2 regions of the Actinomadura sp. SCN-SB genome follow, and region 1 is predicted to be linked to the other one. Evidence: riboswitches for the same ligand, from Rfam matches in the RefSeq annotation. Region 1 holds a riboswitch; the other holds the start of a gene.
What was found. Region 1 has a riboswitch for S-adenosylmethionine ahead of ACGWYJ_RS20445 (aminotransferase class V-fold PLP-dependent enzyme). Riboswitches for the same ligand answer to the same signal wherever they lie in the genome.
Positions count from the first base shown of each region.

Region 2: linked by a shared signal. The riboswitch ahead of thrC (threonine synthase) and the one ahead of ACGWYJ_RS20445 (aminotransferase class V-fold PLP-dependent enzyme) in region 1 are both predicted to bind S-adenosylmethionine.

Region 1 is NZ_JBIMPP010000030.1:64,832-68,227, reverse strand. Features, by position in the region: gene ACGWYJ_RS20445 (aminotransferase class V-fold PLP-dependent enzyme) at 1-1,210, opposite strand, end outside; SAM riboswitch class IV at 1,267-1,383, opposite strand; gene ACGWYJ_RS20440 (hypothetical protein) at 1,451-1,831, shown strand; gene ACGWYJ_RS20435 (transglycosylase domain-containing protein) at 1,923-3,396, opposite strand, start outside.
Region 2 is NZ_JBIMPP010000040.1:61,726-65,121, reverse strand. Features, by position in the region: gene ACGWYJ_RS24265 (nucleotidyltransferase domain-containing protein) at 1-329, opposite strand, end outside; gene ACGWYJ_RS24260 (MoaD/ThiS family protein) at 422-700, opposite strand; gene thrC (threonine synthase) at 758-2,023, opposite strand; SAM riboswitch class I at 2,039-2,180, opposite strand; gene ACGWYJ_RS24250 (cation diffusion facilitator family transporter) at 2,404-3,390, opposite strand.

The sequences.
Region 1 (3,396 bases):
GCAGGTGCCGCACCAAAGGATGGGCACAGAACATTCCATCCCGGACGCCGATGCCATGGACCTCCGACAGCCTAAGGGCCACGTCCCGAGCGTTCCAGCCGTCCACCGAGAACGACACGATCCCCACCCGGGGGCCATGGCCGCCCCACAGCGACAGCTCGCGCACGCCGGGGAGCGTCGCGATGCCGGCGCGCAGCCTGGCCAGCAGGCGTTCCTCGCGTTCGATCAGCGCCTCCCACCCGATGGCCGTGAGGGTCTCGCAGGCCGCGGCGATCGCGATGGCGCCCAGCACGTTCGGCGTGCCCGCCTCGTGCCGCCGGTGGACGTCGGCGGACCAGCGGACGGACTCGCCGCGCCCGGTGACGGCCGCGGTGGCGCCCCCGCCCTTGAGGTAGGGGGCGGCTGCCTTCAGCCAGTCCGCCCTGCCCGCCAGCACGCCCGCGCCGAACGGCGCGTACAGCTTGTGCCCGGAGAAGGCGACGTAGTCGAGGCCGAGCGCGGACATGTCCAGCGGGCGGTGCGCAAGGAGCTGCGCGGCGTCCACGGCGATCCTGGCGCCGTGGCGTCGCGCCGTCCGGGCCAGCTCGGCGATCGGCCACACCTCGCCGGTCACGTTGGACGCGGCCGTCACCACCAGCAGCCGCGGCCCGATGGGGGCGCCGGCCAGCGCGCGGTCGGCGGCGGCGATCGCCTCCGCGGGGGTCGTGGGCGCGGGCAGCCGAACGGCGCGCTTCCAGGGGAGCAGCGAGGCGTGATGCTCGGTCTCGAACACCACCGTGGTCGTCCCGGGCGGCGCGGCGTGCGCGAGGAGGTTCATGGCGTCGGTGGTGTTGCGCGTGAAGACGACCGCCGCACGCGTCCACGCCCCGAGGAAGCCGCGAACCGTCTCACGCGCCCGCTCGTACGCTTCGGTGGTGACCTGGGAGGCGTACCCCGCGCCACGGTGGACGCTGCTGTAGTACGGGAGCGCGGCGGTCACGGCCTCCTGTACGGCCTCCAGGCAGGGCGCGCTCCCGGCGTAGTCGAAGTTGGCGTAGGTGGTGCTTCCGCCCCCGTCCAAGGGGACGACCGTGTCGGCACCGATGACGCGCGGAAATTCCGCGACCTCACCGCCGCTCCACGGCGTCTTAGCAAGTACGTGGGACGGCGAAGACGGGGGACGGAGGCGCGAGGTGCGGTGGGCGAACGTGCCGTTGACTGCGCCGGACATGGGCGACCCTCCTCAGGGCTCCAGGACCCCGTCAGGTGTCGGCCACCCGGCCACGGGATCCGCGCTTGCCGGAGCGCGGTGCCGCGTCCGGCCGGGTCATCACCCGGGGCACCCCATCGCGGACGAAGGGTTGCCGGCCAGCGAGCCGGGGCTTGGCGCTGGCGCTCATGACCTCATGCGAAGTATAGGCCGGTTGCGGGAGCATGTGCCGGTAGGGACGGGGACGAAGCGGAGGACGCGATGGGATACAGGGCGGTTCGGGCACTGGCCGGGGGAGCGGTGCTGCTCGGCGCGTCCGGGCTGCTGGGCGGGTGCGGGCTGCTGGGCGGCAACACCGACGAGGTCTGCGCCAGTGCCAAGGCGGCGTTCCAGCAGTACATGACGCAGGTCAGGACCGTGTCCGCGAACGATCCGGCGCAGTGGAAGAAGTCCACCGAGCAGCTCGCGGCGCGCGTGGAGGGGCTGTCGCGTACGGCCGAGGACGAGGACCTGAAGAAGGCGCTCGAGTCCGAGGCCGACCACCTTCGCACCGCCGCCAACGCCGTCGGCACCGGTGACGCCGCCCAGCTCAGCAGCGTCATCGCCGCCACGCCCGACCGCATCGGCGGCGCCTGCGACTGACGAGCGCCCCGCCCGGCACGTCCACCAAGACAGGGCCGTTCGAGCAGATCGACGCCGCCTCCGCGCGCGGAACGCGGGGCGGCGTCGATCGTCAGAAGACGTTGGGGCGGGGGCCGCCCGGCCGCCCCACACCTCCGGGTTCGTCGTCTCCGCCACCGCCGTCATCCGGATCGTCCGGCCTGCCGGGGGTCGGGAGGGGCAGGCCGGGGTCCTCGTCGGTGGGCGGGTCCGAGGGCTCCTCCGGCTCCTCCGAGTCCGGCGGGCGCGTCGGGTTCAGCTCGTCGGGACGCTCGTCACCCGGAGTGTCGGACGGCCGCCCGAAGTAGTCGCCGCCGGTGTTGACCGAGGGCGCGCCGAACGACTCGGGCGGGTAGCCCTTGATGGTCACGACCTCGGTCATGTAGTCGTGCCAGATCCGTGCCGGGAGGACACCGCCGTACACCCCGTACCCGGGGATCCTCAGCGGCTTGCTGTCGCTGCGGAACATGGACACGCTCGTGGCGAGCTGCGGGACGAATCCGTTGAACCAGATCGCGCGGCCCTCGTCGGTGGTGCCGGTCTTGCCCGCCACGTCGCGGCCGTCGGGAAGCCGCGCCGCCGTTCCCGTGCCGGACCTGACCACCTGCTCCATCGCGTACGTGGCGTCCCGGGCCACCTCCTGGCTGAACGCCCGCTTGCCCGGCTCGCTGAACGTGCGCCTGTGGTCCTCGTTGTTGGTGACCGACTTGACCACGTACGGGGTGTGGTACTCGCCCTCGGCGGCGAACGTCGCGTACACCCCCGCCTGCTGCACCGGGTGGATCGAGATGACGCCCAGCGGGAACGTCGGCGCGGTGTTGGCGCCGTTGGCGGTGAGCTGGCTCTCGGGGATGCCCATCTTCTCGGCCATCTTCGTCACCTTGTCCAGCCCGATCTCGCGGCCGAGGTTGACGTAGGCGGTGTTGACCGAGTTACGGGTCGCCTCGACCAGGCTGACGTAGCCGTAGCTGCGGCCGCCGTCGTTCTCCACCCGCGCGCCGTTGTAGTACTGCGGGGACGAGCCGTTCACCGAGTCGTACAGCTTCATCCCGTCGTTCAGCGCGGCGGCCAGCACGATCGGCTTGAACCCGGACCCCGCCTGCGCCCAGTCGCCGAACGAGCTGCTCAGCGCCTCGGTGAGGTAGTCACGGCCGCCGTAGAAGGCCAGCACCTGACCGGTCTTCGGGTCCACCGACACCAGCCCGGTGCGGATCCTCTTGCTCATCCCGTCCGGGGAGTTGGCGAGCACCGCCTTCCGCGCGGCGTCCATCAGCCGCTTGTCGAAGGTCGTGATGATCTTCAACCCGGACCGGTTGATCTCGTCCTCGCTGTAGCCGCGGCGCTCGATCAGCTCCTTCTTGGCCACGTTGACCATGTAGCCCTTCTGGCCCTTGAGGATGTTGGTGATCTTCTGCTTGGCCGGCATGGGGAACGTCATCGCGGACGCCTCGGCCTGGCTGATCGCGCCGTCCTTGACCATGTTGGCCAGCACCGCCCGCCAGCGCTGCTCGGCCATGGCGCGGTTCGGCCCGGTCGGGTCGGCGAAC
Region 2 (3,396 bases), on a different contig from region 1:
GCCGCGAGGGTGTCGGGCCCCACGCGCCACGGCCGGTTCCGGCTGCGCGGCATCTCGGGAAAGATCAGGTCCACTTTCACCGGGCCGGGAAAGATGAGCAGGTAGCTCTCGACGTCGCCCAGCGGGTCCCATTGGGCCGCCAGCGGCCCGTGCGGGGCGACCATGCCGGGGAGATCGGCGGCCACCTGCCCGAAGTCGTCGGTGGTGACCCGGAAGTCCCAGTCGGACAGCTCGGTCGCGGTGCCTCGCGCGCGCGAGCCGATCGGTTCGATCAGGGCCACACTGGGATGCGCCGCCACCGTCTCCGCGATCTCCTCCGCAATCCCCATGCTGGGCCTTTACCCCTGTTTAGCAGGACAAAAGCCCATTTCCCCGGGTGTTCTCGGGTTGATCATCCCGAGAACACCCGGGAGGACGGCGATCAGCCGCCGGCGACGGCCGGGATGATCGAGACCTGGGTGCCCTCGGGCGTGGGGGTGTCCAGGCCCTCGGCGAACCGGACGTCCTCGTCCCCCACGTACACGTTCACGAAGCGCCGGATCTTGCCGTTGTCGTCCAGGACCCGGGCGGCGATGCCGGGGTGGTTGGCGTCGAGGTCGGCCACCACGGCGCGCAGGGTGGCGCCCTCGGCCTTGACCTCGGACTCGCCGCCGGTCAGGCTCCGGAGGATCGTGGGGATCCGTACGGACACGGTGCTCATTGCTGGCTCCAAGGGATGCTGTGCTGTGGCTGTCTGGCTACTCGGAGTCGTGGCGGGTCAGGCGAGGCCCGCGGCGCGGAAGGCGTCCAGCGACGGGGGGATGTTCGCGCTCGGCGCCACCTGCGAGGAGACCGCGTCCAGGGTCTTCAGGCCGTCCCCGGAGTTGATGATCACCGTTTCGGCGGACGGGTCGAGCGCGCCCGCCTCCACCAGCTTGCGGAGCGTCGCGACGGTCACGCCGCCCGCGGTCTCGCCGAAGATCCCCTCGGTGGCCGCCAGCAGCCGGATGCCCTCGACCACCTGCTCGTCGGTGACGTCCTCGACCGCCCCGCCGGTGCGGCGGACGACGTCCAGGACGTACGGGCCGTCGGCCGGGTTGCCGATGGCCAGCGACTTCGCGATCGTCGACGGCTTGACCGGCCGCACCACGTCGTGCCCGGCCTTGAACGCCGCCGCGACCGGGTCGCAGCCGGCGGCCTGGGCGCCGAACACGCGGTAGGGCCTGTCCTCGACGAGCCCCAGCTTGATCAGCTCCTGGAACGCCTTGTCGATCTTGGTCAGCTGGGAGCCGGACGCCACCGGGATCACGATCTGGTCCGGCAGCCGCCAGCCGAGCTGCTCGGCGATCTCGTACCCGAGGGTCTTGGAGCCCTCGGCGTAGTACGGCCGCACGTTGACGTTGACGAACGCCCAGTCCTCCTCCTCGCCGGCGATCTCCGAGGCGAGCCGGTTGACGTCGTCGTAGTTGCCGTCCACGGTGACGAACAGCCCGCCGTACACCGCGGTGGTGATGATCTTCTGCGCCTCCAGGTCGGACGGGACGAACACCGCGCTGCGGATCCCCGCCCGCGCCGCCGCCGCGGCCACCGCGTTGGCGAGGTTCCCGGTGGACGGGCAGGCCAGCACCTTGAAGCCGAGTTCGCGCGCCGCCGCGAGCGCCACCGCCACGACCCGGTCCTTGAACGAGTGCGTCGGGTTGCCGCTGTCGTCCTTCACCCACAGCCGCTGCAGCCCCAGCGACTCCGCGAGCTGGTCGGCCCGCACGAGACGGGTCAGGCCGGGCTCGGTGTTGGGCGTCTCCGCCACGTTGGACGGGACGGGCAGCAGCCCCCGGTACCGCCAGATGTTGCGCGGACCCGCCTCGATGGACTCGCGGGTGACGCCGCCGAAGTCGTAGGAGATCTCCAGCGGCCCGAAACACTGCTCACAGGCGTAGTACGGGCCGAGTTCCCTGCTGTGCCCGCACTCCCGGCACGTCAGTGCGGTCGCGGGGCCGAGGTCGGCGGAGGAGGTGTATCCGTTGTCGGCAGGCGTGGTTGCCATGAAGCGAGGCCTTTCTCCCCATCTTCCCTGTGCCACCTTGGTCACAGGCCGGAGTTGGCACCATTTCCCGGCCGGCCTCGCAGGATCGCGAGCGCGTACGAACCAGGTGGTTGCCGGGGCTTCACAGGGCCGGTCCCTCCACCCCTCTGGATGAGCGATATGAAGTTGTCTGCGGGGGCTGAGCTGGGAGAGCGGCCAAGGCCGCCGTGCTCCCCGCGCCCCTCGGAACGAACGATCCGAACGTGTGCGGCGTATGCGTGACTTTACCTGATCTGCCCGGTTGGCGGACAGCAGGGTCCCGGCTGCTGAGACCTTACCCGCGTCCCGTCTTGATCATGCACTGGATTCCGATCCGTCCCGATCGCCGGCGACGCGCCCGGTCAGGAGGGGCCGGCCAGCGAGTTGCCCTGGCGGCGGAACATCGCGCGGCGACGCCGCGTCACCGCGCGCCCGGGTTCGTGCTGCGTCGGGTCGAGGAACACATGCCGGACGATCGGGATGCGCTCGCGCAGCCGCCGCTCCACCTCGCCCGCGACGTCCTCGGCCTCGTCCGCGCTGATGCCGTCGGAGAAGTGGACCTTCGCGGCGACCAGCACCTCGTCCGGTCCGAAATGCATGGTGAACAGCTCGTCCAGGCCGGTCACGCCGCGCGCCGAGGCGATCTCGGCACTGATCTCGCGCTGGACCTCCGGCGCCACCGACTGGCCGATCAGCAGGCTGCGGCTGTCCCTGCCGAGCGCGATCGCGACGCCGACCAGGAGCAGGCCGATCAGGATCGAGGCGGCGCCGTCCCACAGCGGGGAACCGGTGAGCTCGCGCAGGCCCAGCCCGGCGGCGGCGAGGGCCAGCCCGATCATCGCGGCGCTGTCCTCAAGCAGCGCCGCCTTGAACGTCACGTCAGGGGTGCGGCGCACGTGGTCCAGGACATCCTGCCCGTCCCGCGTCTCCTTGCGCGCCTGGATGACCGCGCGTACCCACGAGGTGCCCTCCAGCAGGGCCGCGATGCCCAGCACGGTGAAGGCCAGCCAGACCTTCTCCCCGCCCGCCTCGCGTCCCGTGATGGCGAGGACGCCCTCGAAGATGGAGTAGCCACCGCCCGCGACGAAGATCCCGAACGCGGCCAGCAGGGACCAGAAGTAGCGGTCGTTGCCGTACCCGAAGGGATGCAGCCGGTCGGGCGGCCGCGCGCTGCGCCGGAGCGAGGTCAGCAGGAACACCTGGTTGAGGGTGTCGGCGACCGAGTGCGCGCCCTCGGCCAGCATCGCGCTCGACCCGGACAGCACCCCGGCGAAGATCTTGGTGATGGCGAGGACGAGGTTGGCCGTCCCGGCGACGAGGACCGTGATGGTGGTCTCGGACCTGCTCATCCGCGC